Regions from separate parts of the Streptomyces sp. NPDC048590 genome, predicted to be linked through region 2. Evidence: riboswitches for the same ligand, from Rfam matches in the RefSeq annotation. Region 2 holds a riboswitch; each other region holds the start of a gene.
The links. Region 2 has a riboswitch for cobalamin ahead of ACGFNN_RS22420 (ABC transporter substrate-binding protein). Riboswitches for the same ligand answer to the same signal wherever they lie in the genome.
Positions count from the first base shown of each region.

Region 1: another riboswitch for cobalamin. It lies ahead of metE (5-methyltetrahydropteroyltriglutamate--homocysteine S-methyltransferase); the one in region 2 lies ahead of ACGFNN_RS22420 (ABC transporter substrate-binding protein).
Region 3: another riboswitch for cobalamin. It lies ahead of ACGFNN_RS23585 (energy-coupling factor ABC transporter permease); the one in region 2 lies ahead of ACGFNN_RS22420 (ABC transporter substrate-binding protein).
Region 4: another riboswitch for cobalamin. It lies ahead of ACGFNN_RS11030 (ribonucleoside-diphosphate reductase subunit alpha); the one in region 2 lies ahead of ACGFNN_RS22420 (ABC transporter substrate-binding protein).

Region 1 is NZ_JBICWC010000008.1:105,003-110,476, forward strand. Features, by position in the region: partial or broken gene ACGFNN_RS23395 (hypothetical protein) at 1-1,316, shown strand, start outside; gene ACGFNN_RS23400 (3-hydroxybutyryl-CoA dehydrogenase) at 1,325-2,203, shown strand; cobalamin riboswitch at 2,367-2,594, shown strand; gene metE (5-methyltetrahydropteroyltriglutamate--homocysteine S-methyltransferase) at 2,757-5,075, shown strand; gene cobF (precorrin-6A synthase (deacetylating)) at 5,427-5,474, opposite strand, start outside.
Region 2 is NZ_JBICWC010000007.1:344,560-350,033, forward strand. Features, by position in the region: partial or broken gene ACGFNN_RS22410 (ABC transporter ATP-binding protein) at 1-557, opposite strand, end outside; gene ACGFNN_RS22415 (FecCD family ABC transporter permease) at 650-1,669, opposite strand; gene ACGFNN_RS22420 (ABC transporter substrate-binding protein) at 1,786-2,808, opposite strand; cobalamin riboswitch at 2,838-2,983, opposite strand; cobalamin riboswitch at 3,066-3,191, shown strand; gene ACGFNN_RS22425 ((2Fe-2S) ferredoxin domain-containing protein) at 3,255-3,626, shown strand; gene ACGFNN_RS22430 ((2Fe-2S)-binding protein) at 3,651-4,334, shown strand; gene ACGFNN_RS22435 (TetR family transcriptional regulator) at 4,405-4,992, opposite strand; gene ACGFNN_RS22440 (plasmid stabilization protein) at 5,235-5,474, opposite strand, start outside.
Region 3 is NZ_JBICWC010000008.1:138,644-144,117, reverse strand. Features, by position in the region: gene ACGFNN_RS23600 (energy-coupling factor ABC transporter ATP-binding protein) at 428-1,291, opposite strand; gene cbiQ (cobalt ECF transporter T component CbiQ) at 1,288-2,037, opposite strand; gene ACGFNN_RS23590 (energy-coupling factor ABC transporter substrate-binding protein) at 2,044-2,412, opposite strand; gene ACGFNN_RS23585 (energy-coupling factor ABC transporter permease) at 2,412-3,134, opposite strand; cobalamin riboswitch at 3,163-3,373, opposite strand; gene ACGFNN_RS23580 (hypothetical protein) at 3,740-4,279, opposite strand; gene ACGFNN_RS23575 (TOPRIM nucleotidyl transferase/hydrolase domain-containing protein) at 4,561-5,181, opposite strand; gene ACGFNN_RS23570 (phosphotransferase) at 5,376-5,474, shown strand, end outside.
Region 4 is NZ_JBICWC010000003.1:604,315-609,788, reverse strand. Features, by position in the region: gene ACGFNN_RS11035 (ribonucleotide-diphosphate reductase subunit beta) at 1-875, opposite strand, end outside; gene ACGFNN_RS11030 (ribonucleoside-diphosphate reductase subunit alpha) at 875-3,268, opposite strand; cobalamin riboswitch at 3,400-3,541, opposite strand; gene ACGFNN_RS11025 (GNAT family N-acetyltransferase) at 3,604-4,104, opposite strand; gene mctP (monocarboxylate uptake permease MctP) at 4,228-5,474, opposite strand, start outside.

The DNA.
Region 1 (5,474 bases), on a different contig from region 2:
CCCGGCGATCGTCACGACGAGATCCTCACCCCGGCCGCACTCGACTTCATCGGTAAGCTGGCGCGCACGTTCGCGTCGGGCCGTGCACGTCTGCTCAAGGAGCGCCGTCGTCGGGCCATGCGGCTGGCCGAGGGGTATCCGCTCGACTTCCCGATGGTGACCCGACGTATCCGCGAGGACGCCGGCTGGCGCGTCGCCCCTCCGGCTCCGGGTCTCGTCGACCGGCGAGTGGAGATCACCGGTCCGCCCGAACGGCGGATGACGGTCAACGCCTTGAACTCCGGTGCGAAGGTGTGGCTGGCCGACTTCGAGGACGCCACCTCTCCGACCTGGGACAACGTGATCGGGGGGCAGATCAACCTGCTCGACGCGATCAAGCGGCGCATCGACTTCACCACCGACGAGGGCAAGGAGTACCGGCTCGCCACCGACAGGACGCCGGCCACCATCGTGGTGCGGCCGCGTGGCTGGCACCTCGACGAGGAGCACATGGAGGTCGACGGCCGCCCGGTGCCGGCCGCGCTCGTCGACTTCGGCCTGTACTTCTTCCACTGTGCGCAGCGGCAGATCGATGCCGGGCACGGCCCGTACTTCTACCTGCCCAAGCTCGAGAACCGCGAGGAGGCCAGGCTGTGGAACGACATCTTCGTCCTCGCGCAGGAACTCCTCTCCATCCCCCGCGGCACGATCCGCGCGACGGTGCTGATCGAGACGATCACCGCGGTGTTCGAGATGGAGGAGATCCTGTACGAACTGCGGGAGCGAAGGTGCGTCTGGACAAGGAACGCGAGGCGGAGGACGGATTCGACGGGTCATGGGTCGCCCACCCCGCACTGGTCCCCATCTGCCGGGAGGTCTTCGACGGCGTGCTCGGCAGCGAACCGCACCAGCTGGGCACGACACGCGAGGACGTGGAGGTGACGCCCGCACAACTCCTCTCCGTGCGCAAGGTCAGCGGGCCTCCGACGACTGAGGGCGTCCGCACCAACATCTCGGTCGCGCTGCGGTACTTCGCCGCCTGGCTGCGGGGGCAGGGGGCGGTCGCCCTGGACGGTCTCATGGAGGATGCCGCCACCGCCGAGATCGCCCGGGTGCAGGTCTGGCAGTGGTTGCGCCACCGCCACGTCGACCGGGAGACCGTCCTGTCGCTTCTCGACGAGGAACTGTCCGCACTGGTTGCCGAGTTCCCCTTCACGCCGCTGGACGAGATACAGGAGCTCTTCCGGCGCAACGCACTCGACACCGAACTCCCGCTCTTCTTCACCCCCGACGCCTATACACGCCATCTCGTCCGGACCACGGAGCGGTCGTCATGATCATCGACATGAACCGTGTAGGAGTCGTCGGAGGCGGCCAGATGGGAGCGGGCATCGCCGAGGTCTGCGCCCGTGCCGGCATCGACACGATCGTGTGCGAGGCAGACGCCACGGCTGTCCGGCGCGCCCGTGACCGCGTCACGGCCTCGCTCGACAAGGCGGTCGGCCGAGGCAGGTGCACGGCCGAGGAGGCACGACTCGCCATGGCGCGGCTGACGTTCACCGGCGAGCTCCACGACTTGGCCGACCGGGATCTCGTCATCGAGGCGATCGTCGAGAACACCGAGGCCAAGACGGAGCTGTTCGCCGCGCTCGACAAGATCGTGGAGAATCCGGCGGCCGTCCTCGCCACCAACACCTCCTCCATCCCCGTCATGCGCCTCGGCATGGCCACGGAGCGTGCCGACCGGGTCGTCGGACTGCACTTCTTCAATCCGGTACCGGTCCTGCCGCTGGTCGAGGTGGTCGCCTCCCTGCACACCTCTTCCGACACCGCCGCCCTGGTCGAGCGGTTCGCCGCCTCGACGCTCGGCAAGACCGTCGTGCGTTCCCCGGACCGCGCGGGCTTCGTCGTCAACGCGCTGCTCATCCCGTACATCCTGTCGGCGATCCGTATGACGGAGTCCGGTTTCGCCACACCGGCCGACGTCGACCACGGCATGGAGCTGGGCTGTGCGCACCCCATGGGGCCGCTGCGGCTCGCCGACCTGATCGGTCTCGACACGGTCGCCTCGATCGCGGCATCGCTGTACGAGGAGTTCAAGGAACCCCTCTACGCGCCGCCGCCACTGCTCCAGCGCATGGTCGAGGCGGGCCTGCTGGGGCGGAAGACCGGGCGCGGGTTCCACGTCTACGAACAGGATGCCACCGCGAACCACCCGAGCTGAGGGGCCCGGGTGCCGCCGTCGGGAACAGGGCCCGACGGCGGAACCTGTGGGGGTGGACCGGAGAGGGACCGGTCCACCCCCACAGGCATGTGTATGTGACCGGCGGGCCCGACGTCACCGTCCGCTGTCCGGACGCGCTGGTCATCTCGGACCCGGGGGCCGTAGGGTGAGCACCGCAGCTGGTTCGCCCTGTCCGCCAGGCGGGGTGTCGTAAGAGGGAACCCGGTGGGAATCCGGGACTGCCCCGCAGCGGTGAGCGGGAACGACCGCCGTCATACGCACTGGGTCCGACGTACCGGGCCTGGGAAGCGACGGCCAGTAGGTGCCCTCCGGTTCGATCCGGTGGGTGTGCCCGCGAGTCCGAAGACCTGCCCGTTGCCCGTGCACGTCCAACGCGTGCGCGGACATCCCGGTGACCTCGAGGGCGGGTCGGCGTACACATTCGGCGGACGGCCGCGCCTTTGCCGCGCGAGGTCGCACCGACGGTTCTGTCGCTCCTTCACGCGTTCCGGTCTTCGGGATTTCAGGGATACGTCTCTCGAAGGAGAACTCCGTGACCACCAAGACCGCAGCCGCGGCAGCGCAAGCCACCGTGTACGGCTACCCCCGCCAGGGGGAGAACCGCGAGCTCAAGAAGGCGATCGAGGGGTACTGGAAGGGCCGCGTCACCGCTGAGGCCCTGCGTACCACCGCCTGCGAGCTGCGCCGCAGCAACCGTCAGGAACTGACTGCGGCCGGCATCCACGAGGTGCCCACCGGTGACTTCTCGTACTACGACCACGTCCTGGACACCACGGTCATGGTCGGTGCCATCCCCGAGCGGCACCGCGCCGCAGTCGCCGCCGACGCCCCTGACGGGTACTTCGCCATGGCGCGGGGCACGCAGGACGTGGCGCCGCTGGAGATGACCAAGTGGTTCGACACGAACTACCACTACCTGGTCCCGGAGCTGGGCCCGGACACCGTGTTCACCGCGGACTCCGCCAAGCAGGTCGCCGAGCTGAAGGAGGCCCTCGCCGAAGGCCTCACCGCCCGACCGGTCCTGGTGGGCCCCGTCACCTACCTCCTTCTTTCGAAGCCCGCTCCCGGTGTCGCCGCCGACTTCGACCCGCTCACCCTCCTCGACCGCCTGCTCCCCGTGTACGCCGAGGTCCTCGCCGACCTGCGCGCCGCGGGCGCCGAGTGGGTACAGCTCGACGAGCCCGCCCTGGTCCAGGACCGCACCCCGGCCGAGCTGAACGCGGCCGAGCGCGCCTACCGCGACCTCGGTACCGCGACCGACCGGCCGAAGCTGCTGGTGGCCTCCTACTTCGGCCGGCTCGGTGACGCCCTGCCGGTGCTCGCCAAGGCGCCCGTCGAGGGCCTCGCCCTCGACTTCACCGACGCCGCGGCCGCCAACCTCGACGCTCTCGCCGCCGTCGGCGGCCTCTCCGGCAAGCGCCTCGTCGCCGGTGTCGTCAACGGCCGCAACATCTGGGTCAACGACCTGGAGAAGTCACTCGCCACGCTCGGCACCCTGCTCGGTCTCGCCGACCGCGTCGACGTTGCCGGCTCCTGCTCGCTCCTGCACGTCCCGCTGGACGCCGCCCTCGAGAAGGACGTCGACCCGCAGATCCTGACCTGGCTGGCCTTCGCCCGCCAGAAGACCGCCGAGATCGTCGCCCTCGCCAAGGGCCTGGCCCAGGGCACGGACGCGATCACCGCCGAGCTGACGGTCAACCGGGCGGCGCTGTCCTCCCGCGCCACATCGCCCATCACCCGCGACCCGGCCGTCCGCGCCCGTGCCGAGGCCGTCACGGACGCCGACTCGCGCCGCTCCCAGCCGTACGCCGACCGGGCAGCCGCCCAGCGCACCCACCTGGGCCTGCCGCTGCTGCCGACCACGACCATCGGCTCGTTCCCGCAGACCACCGAGCTGCGCACCGCCCGCGCCGACCTGCGCGCCGGCCGCATCGACACCGCCGGGTACGAGGAGCGCATCAAGACCGAGATCCGGGACGTCATCTCCTTCCAGGAGAAGACCGGCATCGACGTCCTGGTGCACGGCGAGCCCGAGCGCAACGACATGGTGCAGTACTTCGCCGAGCAGCTCACCGGCTACCTCGCCACCCAGCACGGCTGGGTCCAGTCCTACGGCACCCGTTACGTCCGCCCGCCGGTCCTGGCCGGCGACATCTCCCGGCCCGAGCCGATGACGGTGCGCTGGACCTCGTACGCCCAGTCGCTGTCCGACCGCCCCGTGAAGGGCATGCTCACCGGACCCGTCACCATGCTCGCCTGGTCCTTCGTCCGCGACGACCAGCCCCTCGGTGACACCGCGCGCCAGGTCGCCCTGGCCCTGCGCGACGAGGTCGGCGACCTGGAGGCGAACGGCACCTCGGTCATCCAGGTCGACGAGCCCGCTCTGCGCGAAACGCTGCCGCTGCGCGCCGCCGACCACTCCGCGTACCTGGACTGGGCGACCGAGGCGTTCCGGCTGTCGACCGCGGGGGTGCGTCCGGAAACCCAGATCCACACCCACATGTGCTACGCCGAGTTCGGCGACATCGTCCAGGCCATCGACGACCTCGACGCCGACGTCATCAGCCTGGAGGCCGCCCGCTCCCACATGCAGGTCGCCTACGAGCTCGCCGACCACGGCTACCCGCGCGAGGCCGGCCCCGGCGTCTACGACATCCACTCCCCGCGCATCCCGAGCCAGGAGGAAGCGGCCACCCTGCTGCGTACCGGACTCAAGGCCATCCCGGCCGAACGGCTGTGGGTCAACCCCGACTGCGGCCTGAAGACCCGCGCCTGGCCCGAGACCCGCACCTCCCTCGAGAACCTGGTCGCCGCCGCCAGGACCGTCCGTGCCGAGCTCGACTCGGACTGATCGGTAACGGGTGCCGTGGGGGGGGGGGGGCGCCCCCCCCCCCCCCCCCCCCCCCCCCCCACCCCCGTCGTTGCGCCGAAGGGGACCGGAGGGAGGGGCAGTCGTGAAGCACGAACCGCGGACCGTTTTCGTCGACGGTGAGCGGATGGTCGCCGTACCAGTGGCGCAGTACGAGTCCCTGCTCGCCTTGCGCAGACAGCTGGGGGCACAGGGGGCCCGAATGCAGACGCTTCGGAGAGCCCTCAGCGAGGTGGCCGACCTCCTGGAACGGCTGGAAGCCGCCAGGGAACCACAGCCCGCCGAGCTTCGCCGTCACATCCGGCACGCGCGGGCGCTCACCGGAGCCAGGGGTCAGCAGCCCTTCCCGCGATCCTCGGACGTCTCCCCCGGCACCAGCGG
Region 2 (5,474 bases):
ACGATCCGGCCCTCGTGGAGCACATGGAGCCGGTCGCAGTAGTACGCGGCGAGGTTCAGGTCGTGCAGGGCGAGAAGGACGGTCGCCCGCAGGCGGCGCAGTGTCCCGAGCACCTCCAACTGGTGGCGGATGTCCAGGTGGTTGGTGGGTTCGTCCAGGACGAGGAGGCCGGGCTGCTGGGCGAGTGCCCGGGCGATGAGGACGCGTTGGCGCTCCCCTCCGGAGAGCCGGTCGAAGGGACGGTCGGCCAGGTGGATGGCGTCGACCGCTGTGAGGGCGTCCTCGACCAGGGCGGTGTCCTCCGCCGTGGCGCCGTCGAGCAGCCGTTTGTGGGGTGTGCGGCCCATGGCGACGACTTCGCGTACGGCCAGGTCGAAGTCGGCCACCGGCTCCTGTACGACCGCGGCCACCGTGCGGGCCAGTCGGCGTACAGGGGTGGTCCAGGCGTCGTCGCCGTCGACACGGACCGTTCCCGTGTCAGGGCGCAGCACGCGGTAAACAGACCTGAGCAGGCTGGACTTGCCGCTGCCGTTGGGGCCGACGAGTCCGATGACCTGCCCGCCCGAAGCGGTCAGTGAGACATCTCGCACCAGATGGCGAGCTCCCGCGGTGAGGGTCACGCCTTCCAGGGACAGGTCTGCCTGGGGGCTCATGCGACTCCTCGCTCGGTACCACGCCGGGCGTCCCGGCGCATCAGCCACAGGAAGAACGGTCCTCCGCACAGGGCGGTCAGCACCCCGACCGGTATCTCCAGCGGCGCGGCGACGGTGCGGGCGGCGATGTCGGCCCAGACCAGGAAGACGCCTCCGGCGAGTGCGGCGGTGGGGAGCACCCGGCGGTGGTCGCCGCCCACGAACAGGCGGACCATGTGCGGCAGCATCAGACCCACGAAACCGATCGGGCCGGCTGCCGCGACCAGTACTCCCGTGATCAGGGAGAGCAGTACGAACATTCGGGCCCGGAACCGGGCCACATCCAGGCCCATGGTGCTCGCGGCCTCCTCCCCGGCCAGCAGCAGGTTGAGATTGCGCGACTGGACGAGGAGAGCGCCGATGCCGAGCAGTACCGCCATGGCCGGGAGCCAGAGTGCGCCCCAGTCGACGCCCCCCAGGCCGCCGAGAGTCCAGGCGAGCACCGCCCGTGCTTCATTGCCCCGGTCGGTGGTGAGAAGGAGCAGATCGAGGACGGCGGTGAGGACCGCCGCGATGGCCACACCGGAGAGGACGAGCCGGGAGGACGTGATACGTCCTCCGGTCCGGGCGGTGGCGTAGACGAGGACCAGCGCACCCAGGGCTCCGGCGAAGGCGGCGCCGGAGAGCGACAGAGGCCCCAGGAAGCTGACGCCGAACACGATGACCGAGACCGCCCCGAGGGACGCCCCGGACGAGACCCCGAGAAGGTAGGGCTCGGCGAGTGGATTGCGGACCAGCGCCTGCAGAGCGGTTCCGACAACGGCCAGGCCGGCGCCGGTCACCGCCCCGAGCAGCACGCGTGGGGCGCGGACGTCCAGCACGATCGTCTCCCGTGCCCGTGACCAGTCGCTCTCCGGCCAGTCCGCGCCCAGGGCGTGGGTGACTATGCCCCAGACCTGGCCGGCCGGAACATGGACCGAGCCCATGGCCAGGCCCGCCGTCACGGATGCCACGAGCAGGAGCGTCAGTACGACCAGCCCGGAGGCGAAGGGCGCACGACGGTGTCCGGTGGGTGTCGCCGTCCTCCGGCCCTCCGGCGTCTTCCGGCCCTCCAGCGGCGCCGGGCCGGGGGAGGCGCCGGAGGACGCGCCGATCACCTGAAGCTCTCGGGGTGCAGGCCCCGGGCCAGGTCGTCCACCGCGTACGCCGACCGGATTCCTACCAGCGTCGCCGTCAGGGGCAGGACGACGAACCGCTTGTTCTTCACCGCGGGCACGTCGGCGAGAGCCGCCCGGGAGAGGAGGAACTTCTTCTTCTGCTCGACGCTCCCGGAGCCGGCGTAGTCGTAGATCGCGATGACCTCGGGCCGTCGCTCGACAACCTGTTCCCATGAGACGTCCCCGAAGACCTCGTCCAGGTCGCCGAAGACGTTCTCCCCGCCGGCCAGCCGGATCAGATCGGTGCCCAGGCCCTTCCCGCCCGCCGTGAAGGCGCTCTTGTCGCCGCTGTCGTAGACGAAGACCGGCACCTTCTCCTCGTCCGAGACGGCGGAAGCCGCCTTCCCGACGCGGTTCTCGAGGTCGGCCACCAGCTTCTCGGCGCGGTCGGAGACACCGAAGATCTTGCCGATGGTGCGGACCTCGGCGTAGGTGTCCGCCATGGTCACCTTGTCCTTGCCGCAGTACTCGCGGTTGAGGTGGGTATTGATACCAGCGTCCGCGAACGCCTCGCGGGAGCGGCCTGCCTTCTCGTCGAAGGCGCTGCCGTAGCCGCCGTAGACGAGGTCGGGTTCGGCGTCCAGGATCTTCTCGAACGAGGGTTCACGTTCGGCGAGTTCCGGTATCGCCTCGAAGTCCTGCCGCAGCTCCGGCAGCGCGGCCGAATCGGGGAAGGCGGTGCCCACCATACGGTCCTTCAGCCCGAGCGCGAGCATCAGCTCGGCGGGGTGCTGATGGATGGTGACCACCCGGGAAGGCGGCCGGTCGAAGGTCGTCCTCACCCCGCAGTTCTCGACGGTGACCGGAAACCCCTCCGGTGAGGACGCCGTGGCCGCGGGCTTCGCGCCCGTTTCGCCGGACGAACCGCAGCCGGCGGTCAGCAGGGCCAGCGACACGGCGACCGCAGTGGCGGCGCCGCGCACCGCCAGGCGCCGGCGGGCATGGGGGAACAGCGACATGTAGAGCCTCCTGGGGAGTCCGCGCTCCTCGGTACGGGCCCGCGACAGGCCAGTCTCCTGACTTCCGGCGGGCGTCCGATGGGGACGACCGCCGGTCACAGTGGCGGGACCGTGCCGGACTTGCACCGGCTTCCTGTCTCCCGTCGCGGCAATGACCTGGCGATATTACGTTCCCTTGGGTTTCCGTCAAAGCGGCCCCTGCTGACGTTCCGGCGCACGGGATGGAAGGATGGCCGAGAACAAGGCGACGGCGGTCCGAGGAAGCCGGTGGAAATCCGGCGCGGTCCCGCCACTGTGATCGGCGAGCGAGTCCCGCACACACACCACTGCCCGCGAGGGCGGGAAGGCGCGGCGCGAGCATCGACCCGAGAGCCAGGAGACTCACGCGGTCGCCTCCTCGACGGACCACCGGGGCGGATCTCCCCGGGAGAGAGGAACGATGCGGCATGCCCGCGAACACCATCCCGCCGAGCGGCGCCCCCTGCCGGGTCGTCGTCTGCCGTGACTGCTGCTGCGGCACCCCGAAGGTGCCCGGCGTCGACCACGACGCACAGACCGCGCGTCTGCGCGCCCAGGTACCGGTACGCGTGTCGGACTGCCTGGACATCTGTGAGCAGGCCAACGTCATCGTCGTCCAGCCCTCCGCCGAGGGCCGTGCCGCCGGTGCCCGGCCCGTCTGGCTGGGGTTGGTGAACGACCCGGGCGCCACCGAGGACATCGCCGCCTGGGTGCGGGCCGGCGGGCCGGGTGTCGCACCCAGGCCCGAGATACTTGACCTCTACACCGTCACACCGCCGCGACAGCGCGGAATCGCCTGAGCCGTGGACGGAAGGACACGACCCGTGGACGATGTGCGTGCCTCGGCCGCCGACGTCACCGTCGCGCTTCGTGAAGCAGCGGACATCGGTGGATTCTTCGTCCTACGCACCGGTGGACGGGACGACGGCTGGCATGCGGCGGCACATTCCTACGAGGCCGGTTTCGCCGACCTCGCCGAGGCAGTCGCCCGCCGCCACCGCACCACCGAACCACGCGTGGACGTCTCCATCGCCCACCTCGGGCACGCCGCGCGTCTCTGGTCCCCGGCCCTCGCGTGCTTCGTGCTGCACGGAATCGTCCTGGACCTGGAGGGGCTGCAGCGATCCGACGACGGGCCGTCACTCCGCGTGCCCCGGCCAGGCGGCTGGTACGTCGAACGGCTCGGGGACGCTGCGCCCGGCGCCCTCTACACGCAGGTGACACGTCATCTGCTGGCACTGGCGGACGGGCTGGAGGTGAAAGTCGCTCCGCGGCTGCTGGACGGCAACTCGGCGTCCGCGCTCGCCGGAGCGGCCCACGCCCTCCTCAGGGCACGGCCCGCCGTACGCCGTCAACTCACCGACCTCACAGCCGTCCTGCTGGAGACGGGGCGTCTGGAGGGCACCGGCGCGATCACCGGTCCCGACCTGGAGTTCCGCCGCCGGAGTTGTTGCCTGTACTACAGGGCACCCGCGGGATCGAAGTGCGGAGACTGCGTACTCGCCTGAGCGTGAAGGGACCCGCGTCGGTTCGGTGGGTGTTCCCGTGCGGAGAGGGTACTGCCATGTCCGGTACGGCTCAGTCCTCGAACGGGAGCACCGGGCCCACCTCGACGCCGAGAAGTCGCCAGGCCGCCTCGGCCCGGCGACCGCGGTGCTCGCGGGTGGGCCCCGTCACGACACCGGAGACCATGCCGACGGCGATCATCAGGTCGTCGGCCTCCGCGGCGAGCGGATGGTTCGCGGGCAGATGCCTGTGCAGTGCACGAGCCACCCTCAGGGACAGCGCCACGGTGTAGGGCTGGGGAGCGGATCCACTCCTGCCGTCGGCGTGCAGGACGCCGAGGAACGCGGCGGATTCCATGAGGTGCCAGGTCAGGACTCCGAGCACCTTCGGCAGGTCCGCACCGTCGGCTTCCGCGGCGTGCTCGACCTGGCGGACGTTCTCCTCCAGAACCGCCGTCGCGATCGCCTCGCGGTCGGGGAAGTGCCGGTACAGCACGCCCTGACCGACCCCGGCCCGGCGCGCGATCGCGGAGAGCGGGGCGTCGAGGCCGTGCTCCGCGTAGATCTCCCGGGCGGCCGCGATGAGCGCGGCGCGGTTGCGGGCCGCCGCGTTGCGGCCCCCGCTCGCGGGCTTTCGTGTCTCCGGTCTGGCGTGCTCCATCACCTTGAGAGGGTATCGGGGTGCCTCGGAGGCCGTCGGCCACGGAGGGGCCGGAGACGGCGGGACCGGCAGCAACGGCGACACGGACCGGCGCGTCGGCCCCCCTCGGCCCTTCATCGACCGGGCGGAGCCGGAACCGCCGGCCGCCGTGCATGGGCTCCGAAGCCGGTGCGGTGAGGTGTGGGCCACGCTTTCGGTTCGGGGTGACAGCACACCGCGTGAGACTGGCCGGTGACCGCGGGTCAACGGCTGACGGCCCTCAGGAGCTGCTCCTTGTTCATCGTGGACCGGCCCTCGATGTTCTTCTTCTTCGCCTCTTCGTACAGCTGGTCCCTGGTGCGCCCCTGAGCGCCCTTGTGCGAGCGTTCCCCGCCTCGCTGGGAGGCCGATTTCGGGTCGCGCGTGGATGTCCTGCTCGCCGTCCTCGACTCACCGGACCGTGCGCGCTCCTTGTTGACGGTACGGGCCGCGATCTCCTTGGC
Region 3 (5,474 bases), on a different contig from region 2:
CTTCCGTCGGACGCTAACAGGCCGGAGTGCTTATGAAGTTAAGTCGATGTGAAGAGTCCGAAAGTCGCTCACGAACGAGTCGATTCCTGCGCCCGACGGCTGTGGCCTGCGCAGGCGTCGTCCGGTTGATTCTCACATTTCGAGATGCCTCGCATATGGGTGGTTCCTGCATATGCCGGTGGAACGGCAGTCTCTTGGTCGGTCAATGGTTCGACGAGGCGAATCGCCCGGCATTTCGCATGGTATTGAGCCATGGCGAATTGACGACATTCCCTGTCGCCGGTCGGCGCGGGGCGTGGAGACAAGTCATCGAGGGGGTACCGCCGGGGACGGGTGAGCGGTCCGCCGCTGACACTGAACCCTCGGGCCCTGAGCGCCGGGGAGCGAGAGGCGGCCGCCCGGCCCGGTGCCGAGGGCGCCTCGCACATCAGCGGCCCGCGTCAGGAAGGGCCACCGCCTCGGAGAGGTAACCCTCGGCCAGCTCCGCCGGCGTACGAGGGCCTGCCTCACCCGGAGCCAGCAGGCCCCGCTCGCGCAGCAGCTGCGCGGTCGCCACCCCCCAGGGCAGCCTGAGCCCCGCCTCGGTCAGGAGATCCGTACGGGCCAGCATCTCCGGTGCCGGCCCGGCACGGACGCCGGCCGGGGTGAGCAGCGCCGCGTCGTCGGCCCAGCGCAGTGCCAGGTCGACGTCATGCGTGGCCATCATGACCGTCGTACCGCTCGCGCGGAGTCCGCCGAGCGTGGCGAGCAGACGTTCCTGCCCGTCAGGATCCAGCCCGGCGGTGGGCTCGTCGAGGATCAGCATGCGCGGCCGCATTGCCACCGCCCCCGCGATCGCGGTCCGCTTGCGCTGCCCGTAGGACAGGAGGTGCGTGGGCCGGTCGGCCAGCGCGCCGATGCCGAGCGCCGTCAGCGCCTCTTCGACCCGGCCGCGCACCTCCGCGTCCGGCAGACCGAGGTTCAGCGGCCCGAACGACACGTCCTGGAAGACGGACGCTGCGAACAGCTGGTCGTCCGGGTCCTGCACCACCAGCTGAACGGTCGTCCGCAGTCGCGTCAGTCCCTTGCGGTCGTACGCGACCGGGATCCCCTCGACCGTCAGGCCGCCCTCGCTCGGGCGCAGTCCGCCGCTGAGCAGCCGCATCAGCGTGGTCTTCCCGCTGCCGTTCCTGCCGAGCAGCGCGAGAGCACGCCCTTCGCGCGCGTCGAAGTCGAGACCGCTGAGCACGCGCGGGCCGTCCTCGTAGGAGAACGAGGCGCCCCGCAGGGACAGCAGCGAGGAACCACTCATGGGAGCAGCCTTTCCAGGACGAAGGTCAGGGCGGCCACGGCCGCGAGGAGGCCGGCGCTCGCGGCCACGAACCGGACGGAGACGCGGGCCTCGGGCACCAGGACACGCAGGGTGCCGTCGTATCCGCGCCCGGCCAGCCCCGACTGGAGACGGGCGGCGCGGTCGAAGGCCCGGACGAACGCGGTGGCCCCGAGGCCGGCCAGTGATCTCCAGGTGGCTGCCCTGGTGGTGTGCCCGAGCCGGGCGGCCTGCGCCTCGCGGATCCTGCGCATCGCGTCCAGCAGCAGAAAGCTCATGCGGTAGGTCACCAGGGCGACGTCCACCACAGCCGCGGGCACACCCGCCCTGACCAGCCTGGGAAGCAGGTCGGACATCGGTGTGGTGAAGGCGAGGAGCAGGACGCCGAGTGATGCCGCGGAGGTCCGCAGCAGCAGCTCACCCGCCCGGACCGGTCCGCCCGGAGCGGGAGCGACGAGCCCGTCGGGGCCCCCGACCTGTACGAGCAGGGTCGCCGCACCGGTCACGCAGAACCCGAGCGGAATCCTGTACGCACGCCACAGTTGACGGGCACGCACACCCGCCGGCCCCAGAAGCACGGAGACCGCCGTGACGAGTACCAGTGCGGCACCGGGCCACGGAGGAAGCGAGATGGCCAGCACCGTGAGCCCCAGTCCGAGCACGGCCTTGTCGACGGGATGGCGGCGGCGCCAGCGACTGCTGTGCGCCGCCGCGTCGATCGGCAGCACGGAGGCTCAGGCCTCCTGGGCCGTGGACTCCTCGGCCCGCCCGGTCACGGCGTCGCCGTCCCGCCGGGCCAGGGCGAGCCGCTCGCCCTGACGGCGTCCGCGCCGTACACCGAAGTAGTAGGCGAGCACCCCGGCACCGAGAGCGGCCTGCAGCGCGAAGAGCGCCGACTCGATCTCGCCGGAGGGCGGCTCGTAGAGCGGGGAGAACCAGGGCTCGTAGTCGGGGTCGATCTCGGTGATCGCGGTCTCCGCCTGAGCGTCCGCCCCGGCGAAGGGCTCCTTCTCGCCGTCCCCCGAGCCAAGTACCAGGGGCAGGACGGCCAGTGCCGCCACCAGCAGGAGCAGCAGGCCGTTGATCTTCGTGTGCCGGTTCATCACGCCACCGCTTCCGTCTTCTCGTCTTCCGTCTTCACGTCCGCCTTGGCCCGGGCCCTGCCGCTGAGGAACACGCCGAGCCGGGTCAGATCACCCTTGCTCGACTGCACCAGAAGCCGCATGACCAGCACGGTCAGAAGTCCTTCGCTCACCGCGAGAGGAATCTGGGTGACGGCGAAGATGGAACCGAACTTCCCGAGAGCCCCGAGGAACCCGGTGCCAGGGTCGGGGAACGCGAGTGCCAGCTGCACGCTGGTGACGCAGTAGGTGGACAGGTCGGCGACGAACGCGGCGAAGAAGACCGCGACCATCAGTGATACGTCGAACCGGCGCAGCACCCTGTACACGGCGTAGCCCGCCCAGGGGCCGACGATCGCCATGGAGAAGACGTTGGCGCCCAGCGTCGTCAGGCCTCCGTGGGCCAACAGCAACGCCTGGAACAGCAGGGTGATCGTTCCCAGGACCGCCATGATGGGCGGCCGGAACAGTATGGCTCCCAGGCCGGTGCCGGTGGGATGCGAACAACTCCCCGTCACCGAAGGGATCTTCAGGGCGGACAGTACGAAGGTGAAGGCTCCGGAAGCCCCCAGGAGCAGTGTGCTCTCCGGGTTCTCGCGGACCTCACGGGTCAGTGACCGTACTCCGTGGACGACGAACGGCGCGGACGCGACACCCCAGGCGATCGCGTGCGCCGGAGGCAGGAAACCCTCGGCTATGTGCATGACTCAGAGACCCTCTCCAGCACCTCGTGGATGGTTGAAGTGCCTTGGCCGGTCTCCTGGCTTACGGGTGACACCGCCCGAACTCCGCCTTCCCGGGTCACAAGGACCCAGTGGCTGCCCGCGAGGGCCGGAGCCGGACTTCCCGATCACAGTGGCGAGGGCCGCACCGGCATCACACCGGATTTCCCGTTCACCAAGGCGTGGCGACAGTAGTGCCAGCCAGGGTGCGATGACAAGCGGGCCCACCCGCCCGCACCTGCGGACACGTCCGCGGGAGCGTCTGCGGGCGTGCCTGCGGACGGGCTCCGGCGGGCCCGGGGGCGGTGCCACGCCACGGCTGGGCGTCGCGGCTGTTCGACGCGTCCGCCGGCCTGTCGGGCCGCCCTCCTGTCGGTCGGCGAAGCGCGCCCGGTCGGTCGGATGCGCGAACCGGGCGGTGCGGCCGCCGTGCAGCCGTTACCGGCCGCGGGGAGCGGCAGTCCCGTTCAGCCGACTCAGCCGACTCAGCCGACTCAGCCGACTCAGCCGACTCAGCCGACTCAGCCGACTCAGCCGACTCAGCCGACTCAGCCGACTCAGCCGATCTCACTGGGCATCGGAAAGCGTCAGCCCAGCTCCGGGGTCGCGCGCAGTTCGACGGCCGGTTCCGAGCAGCCGTCCAGCTCGAGGACCACGAACTCGTTGAGACCCGCCCGCAGGAGCGGCCACGGCACGTAGAGGGTCCGTTGGGGTCCCCGCGTCTCCCAGTAGCGGCCCAGGCAGAAGCCGTTCACCCAGACGTATCCCTTGCCCCATCCGGGCAGCGCGAGATAGGTGTCCCCGGTGTCCGACAGCTCCAGGAAGCCCCGGTGGAACACCGGACCGGAGGAGGTGTCCGCGTCTCCGGACAGTGCGTCCCAGGGCACCCTGTCCGGGGTTCCGTGGTCCAGCGGGACGGCCCGGGCGGTCCAGCCGTGCAGCAACTGCTGCGTGTGGGAGACGCGCTCCACCCCCTTGCGGTCACCCAGCGCCACGCCGTAGTTGACCCTGCCCATGGACTCCACCAGGAGCTCCACACGCGCCTGTTCGGCGTCGACCCGGACACCCTCGACCGACTCGGCGCCGCCACGCTCCAGAACGCCCACGGGCTCACCGGACAGCCTCATCCGCGAGGCTCTCCAGGGCGTCGAACAGTGCCACCGATTCCGGCAGTTCGAGTGTCGCCGGGGGCAGCAGTGGCGCGGGGGGCTCGGGTTCGGGCAAGGGCTCTGTGGAGTAAGCAGGAACACACCCGACACCGCAGCCTTCAAAGGCGCGGTAGGCGGGGATCGCCGTCCTTCAGGGCGGCGAGGATGTCAATCCAGGCCACGCCGGGTGATGCGACATGGCCGAGCCGGATGCGGAGACGCGGGAGAAATGAGCGGATGCCGGCCCTGTTCCCGGTCGGTCAGAGACCGGCGAGCAGACCCGAGAGCGGCGCGGGGACCCGGTCGGTGCCGAGTGCCTCACCCAGGACGTGGCCGTACCGGATCTTGCGCCCCTTCTTCGTGCCGAGGAAGCGCCGCAACTGCTCCTGAGGTGAGCGCCCGCGCTGCGCCGGCTGGTTGAGGAAGGCCAGCAAGGGGCGGAGTTCCCCCTCCCGCTCGACCAGTTCCCTGACCCGTGTCACCCCCAGCGCACGGATCAGCTCGTCCTCCAGGTCCGCGGAGCACACGAAGAACCGGCGCGACCACGGCACACCCGCCCGTTCGAGTCCCCGGGAGAACCAGTCCCGTTCTCGTTCGTCGCAGAGGCCGGCCAGGCCGAGCCCGAGGCCGGGGGGTCCGAGGAACCTCGCGTACCGGCCGATGTTCATCGCACCGTCCATCGACAGCACGCAGACGCCTTCGGCTGCCAGGTCCCGGCCATGGGCCGCTGCTACCGCCTCGACGGCGGCGACGTCGCTCAACCCCTCCACCAGGACCGCCGTCCGCACAGGCACCAGCGCGGCCAGCTCGTGCGGGCGCGCGCCGGTGTCTCCGGCCGCCCATGAGCCGACCGCCTGCCGGAATGTCTGCATATCGGTCACAGGTCGATTCTCCAGGTTCTCCGGCCGCGGGACCACGCGATATCGGGACGGTCCGTCGCCGAGGTGCGAGCACTGCCGATCGACGGAACCGTCCGACGGCCGGGTCGACTCCGCCCGACGTCTTGCTAGCCTGCGCCGTCGACCACCGACGACACGGGTGTTCCACAAGGTTCGGGAGAGGCAGCGGCAGGACGATGGAGACAGCGGAGCGAACGCGTGCGGTCGCGGCAGCCACGGCGGCCGCCTCCTCACTCGGCTTGCCCGTCCGGGAGGTGACCGTTCTCCAGGACTCG
Region 4 (5,474 bases), on a different contig from region 2:
GGGAAGCCGAGCCGGGTGAGCCGCTGGTCGGCGACGCACTCCAGGTACTGACGCATCGACTCGGTGTTCATGCCGGGCAGGCCCTCGCCACACAGGTCGCGGCCGAACTGCAGCTCCGCCTCGACGGCCTCCTTCAGCATGTCGGTCACCTGCTGCTGGAGCTCGTCGTCGAAGAGGTCCGGCTCCTCCTTGCGGACGGTGTCCACGACCTCGAACGCGAAGTTCATGTGCATCGTCTCGTCACGGAACACCCAGTTGGTGCCCGTGGCGAGACCGTGCAGCAGACCGCGCGAGCGGAACCAGTACACGTAGGCGAACGCACCGTAGAAGAACAGCCCCTCGATGCAGGCCGCGAAGCAGATCAGGTTCAGCAGGAAGCGGCGGCGGTCCGCCTTCGTCTCCAGCCGCTCGATCTTCTCGACCGAGTCCATCCACTTGAAGCAGAACTGCGCTTTCTCGCGGATCGAGGGGATCTCCTCGACCGCGTCGAACGCCGCCGCCCGGTCGTCCGGGTCGGGCAGGTAGGTGTCCAGGAGCGTCAGGTAGAACTGGACGTGCACGGCCTCCTCGAAGAGCTGCCGCGACAGGTACAGCCGCGCCTCGGGGGAGTTGATGTGCTTGTACAGCGTCAGCACGAGGTTGTTGGAGACGATCGAGTCACCGGTCGCGAAGAACGCCACCAGCCGGCCGATCATGTGCTGCTCACCCGGCGACAGCTTGGCGAGGTCGGCGACGTCCGAGTGGAGGTCGACCTCCTCCACGGTCCAGGTGTTCTTGATCGCGTCCCGGTAGCGCTCGTAGAAGTCCGGGTATCGCATGGGACGCAGGGTCAGCTCGAATCCCGGGTCGAGCAGGTTCTTGTTCTCGGTGGACATTACTGGCAGGCCTCGCAGGACTCGGGGTTTTCGAGGGAGCAGGCGATCGCGTCCGCGTCGGGGGCGGACGCCTGCTGCACGGGAATCGGCACGGCAGCCGCCTGGCCGGACGCCGCACGGGCGATCCGGGTGGCCGGGCGGGAGCGCAGGTAGTACGTCGTCTTCAGCCCCTGCTTCCAGGCGTACGCGTACATCGATGAGAGCTTGCCGATCGTCGGCGTCTCCATGAACAGGTTCAGCGACTGGCTCTGGTCGAGGAACGGCGTACGGGCCGCCGCCATGTCGATCAGGCCGCGCTGGGGGATCTCCCAGGCCGTGCGGTACAGCGCCCGCACGTCCTCGGGGATCCAGGCGAAGCCCTGCACGGAACCGCTGGCCTCGCGCAGCGCCTCACGGGTACGGGCGTCCCACACGCCGAGCCTCTTCAGCTCGTCCACCAGGTAGCCGTTCACCTGGAGGAACTCACCGCTGAGCGTCTCGCGCTTGAACAGGTTGGACACCTGCGGCTCGATGCACTCGTACACCCCGGCGATCGAGGCGATCGTCGCCGTCGGCGCGATGGCGAGCAGCAGCGAGTTGCGCATACCGGTCTTCGCGACCCGGGCGCGCAGCGCGTCCCAGCGCTCCGGCCAGTTCAGCTCGGTGTCGTAGTGGTCGGGGTGCAGCACACCGCGCGCGGCACGCGTCTCGGACCAGGCCGGCAGCGGGCCGGACCTTTCGGCGAGGTCGCAGGAGGCCTCGTAGGCGGCGAGCATGATCCGCTCGGAGATCTTCGTGGAGAGCGCGCGGGCCTCGGGGGAGTCGAAGGGCAGCCGCAGCTGGAAGAAGACGTCCTGGAGACCCATCGCGCCGAGACCCACCGGCCTCCAGCGGGCGTTGGAACGGCCCGCCTGCTCGGTCGGGTAGAAGTTGATGTCCACGACCCGGTCGAGGAAGGTCACCGCGGTGCGGACGGTGGCGTCCAGCCGCTCCCAGTCGATGGAGCCGTCGGCCACGAAGGCGCCCAGGTTGACCGAACCCAGGTTGCAGACGGCGGTCTCGCCGTCGTCGGTGACCTCCAGGATCTCCGTGCAGAGATTCGAGGAGTGCACGACCCGGCCCGGCTCGGCGGTCTGGTTCGCGGTGCGGTTGGACGCGTCCTTGAACGTCATCCAACCCTGGCCGGTCTGCGCGAGGGTGCGCATCATCCGGCCGTACAGCTCACGTGCCGGAAGCGTCCTGCGGGCCATGCCCTTCGCCTCGGCGGCGCGGTAGGCCGCGTCGAACTCGTCGCCCCAGAGGTCGACCAGCTCGGGGACGTCGGCCGGGGAGAACAGCGACCAGGTTCCGTCCGCGTCGACCCGGCGCATGAACTCGTCCGGGATCCAGTGCGCGAGGTTCAGGTTGTGCGTACGCCGCTGGTCCTCGCCGGTGTTGTCGCGGAGCTCCAGGAACTCCTCGATGTCCGCGTGCCAGGTCTCCAGGTAGACGGCCGCGGCGCCCTTGCGCCGACCGCCCTGGTTGACCGCCGCGACCGAGGCGTCCAGCGTCTTCAGGAACGGCACGATGCCGTTGGAGTGCCCGTTGGTGCCCCGGATCAGCGAGCCGCGCGCCCGGATGCGGGAGTACGACAGACCGATGCCGCCCGCGTGCTTGGAGAGCCGCGCCACCTGGTGGTAGCGGTCGTAGATGGAGTCCAGCTCGTCGTTGGGGGAGTCCAGCAGATAGCAGGACGACATCTGCGGGTGCCGGGTGCCGGAGTTGAACAGCGTGGGGGAGGAGGGCAGGTAGTCGAGCCGGTTCATCAGGCCGTACAGCGCGGCGACCTCGTCCAGGGCGCGCTCGGAGTCGTCCTCGGCGAGCCCGGCGGCCACCCGCAGCATGAAGTGCTGCGGGGTCTCGACGACCTGCCGGGTGATCGGGTGGCGCAGCAGGTACCGGCTGTACAGCGTCCGCAGCCCGAAGTAGCCGAAGCGGTCGTCCGCGGCGTCGGCCAGCGCGCCGTCGACCAGGGCGTCGAGGGCCTTCGCGTGCAGCGAGACGAACTCGGCCGTGCGGTCCGCGATCAGGCCCTCGCGGTGGCCCACGGCGACGGAGGCCGAGAAGGAGACCGCGCCCTGGCCGGCCGCCTCGTCCGCGACGGTCAGGGTCAGGAGCCGCGCCGCCAGCCGGGAGTAGGCAGGGTCCTCAGAGATCAGACCGGCGGCGGCCTCGGTCGCCAGCTCGCGCAGCTCCGCCTCGTCCGCCCGGGCGCTGCGGCCGCGCAGGGCGGCGGCGGCCACCCGTCCGGGGTCGGTGTCGGGCAGATCGGCGGTGAGAGCGGTCAGGGTCCGCAGAAGCGCGGTACCGGGCGCGTCGGTCGTGAGACCTTCGGATTCCGCTGCTGAAACCGGATCGGCAGGCGCGATGGTCACTGGGGCTTTCCCTCGCTCGGCTCGGGGCCTGCGGGAGCGGGGCAGCCGGACACGGCGAGGCACGGGGCAGCGCGGCGCGCGGCGTCCACCGGCCTTCCGCGAGGCCCGGACGTCTCGTCGCCCGGTTCGGTCGAGCCGGGCGCGCTGTCGACAGGTCCTCGGACTTCACGGGTGTGCGCAGGCACACCGCCACACCGTTGCGGGACAGTTCCGGATTCACACCGGATTCCCCTGTGACGACAGCGAGGTCGAGCATACATGTGGGGGCTGCTGGTTTGAGCAGCCCCCACATCTTGTGTCGCGCGATCAGAGATCGAGAATCTTGTGTCGCGCGATCAGAGATCGAGTTGGTAGGTGAGGAGCGCCGGACGCCCCGGAAGCGGGTTCCAGTCCCGCTCGGGAGTCCGTACGAAGCCGAGGCGGGCGTAGAGGCGATGGGCGCCGAGCATGGCCGGATGCGTCGACAGGACGATCCTGGACAGCCCGGCGGCGCGCGCCCGCTCGACGCAGGCCCGCACGAGCGCCTCGCCGGTGCCCCGGCCGCGGGCCCCGGAGGCCACGGCCAGCATCCGGAACTCGGCCTCGCCACTCCGTGCGATGTCGGCCCAGGGGCTGCCGGGCGGGACATAGGTCACACCTCCCAGCAGCCGCCCGCCGGCATCGGAGGCGGCGAGAACCTCCGCCTCGGCCGCCCGCCGGCCGATCGCCCGGAGCTGCTCCAGGTAGGGGTCCTCGTCGCCGAAGTCCAAGAGCCCGTCGCCGAGGTAGGCCTGGGCCGTGATCTCGCCCAGTTCCTCGTACCGAGAGGGCCCGACCGGCCCGATCGAAACGTCCATGGCCGCCAGTCTCGCGCGTCGTTCCGGATCCGCGCCCGGATTTCCGCCGTTCCCGGGCGGGCCCGCACATGGGACGGCCCCGACGGGAACTCGCTCCCGCCGGGGCCGTCCCGGGACCGGGGGTCAGTGACCGCCGGGCGCGCCCGCCGTGGCCGGCGGGAGCTCCGCCTTGACGCCGGGGTCGCCGATGTCCGCCGTGTAGTCGGACGGCGAGGTCTCGTCCACACCGGCCGGTGCCTTGGCCGCGTTCAGCACGAAGGTCAGCACGACCACCACGATGACGTTCAGCACGAACGCGGTGAGGCCGATGTAGCCGATCTCGCCGATGCCGGGGATCTCCTTCGAGGAGCCGCCGAAGTGCTTCTGGGTCGGGCTGGCGACACCGTAGGCGGCCACCGTGCCGTAGATCATGCCGACCGCCCAGCCGGCGATCAGCGCCCAGCGGTGGAACCAGCGGGTGAACAGACCGCCCACCAGGGCCGGCATGGTCTGGAGGATCCAGATGCCGCCGAGCAGCTGGAAGTTGATCGCCACGGTCTTGTCCATGGTGAGGACGAAGGCGAGCGCGCCCACCTTGACCAGCAGCGAGACCAGCTTGGAGACCTTGGTCTCCTGCTCCGGTGTCGCGTCGGGCTTGAGGAAGTCCTTGTAGATGTTGCGGGTGAAGAGGTTCGCCGCGGCGATCGACATGATCGCGGCCGGGACCAGCGCGCCGATTCCGATCGCGGCGAAGGCCACACCCGCGAACCAGTCCGGGAACATGTTCTCGAACAGCTGCGGGATCGCGAGCTGACCGTTGTCCACCTTGATCCCCGCGGCGATCGCCATGAAGCCGAGCAGGGCCAGCAGGCCCAGCATCAGCGAGTACAGCGGCAGGATCGTGGTGTTGCGCCGGATCACCTCACGGCTGCGGCTGGAGAGCGTCGCCGTGATCGAGTGCGGATACATGAAGAGGGCGAGTGCCGAGCCCAGCGCCAGAGTGCCGTAGACCCACTGGCCGGACGCACCGGGTGCGAGTCCCGCCACCGGTTTGCCGGCCGCGTCGTTCATCGCGGAGAACTTCTCGTTGGCCGCGGAGAAGATGTCGTCGAACCCGCCGAGCTTGATCGGGATGTAGATGATGGCGACGGCGATGACCAGATAGATCAGGCCGTCCTTGACGAACGCGATGAGCGCGGGCGCCCGCAGCCCCGAGGAGTATGTGTACGCGGCGAGCACGGCGAACGCGATGAGCAGCGGCAGGTCCTTGATGAACCAGTGCGTGTTCTCGCCGCCGCCCACGCCCATCACGTCCAGTACGGCCTGGATTCCGACCAGCTGGAGCGCGATGTACGGCATCGTGGCGAGGATGCCGGTGAGGGCGACCGCCA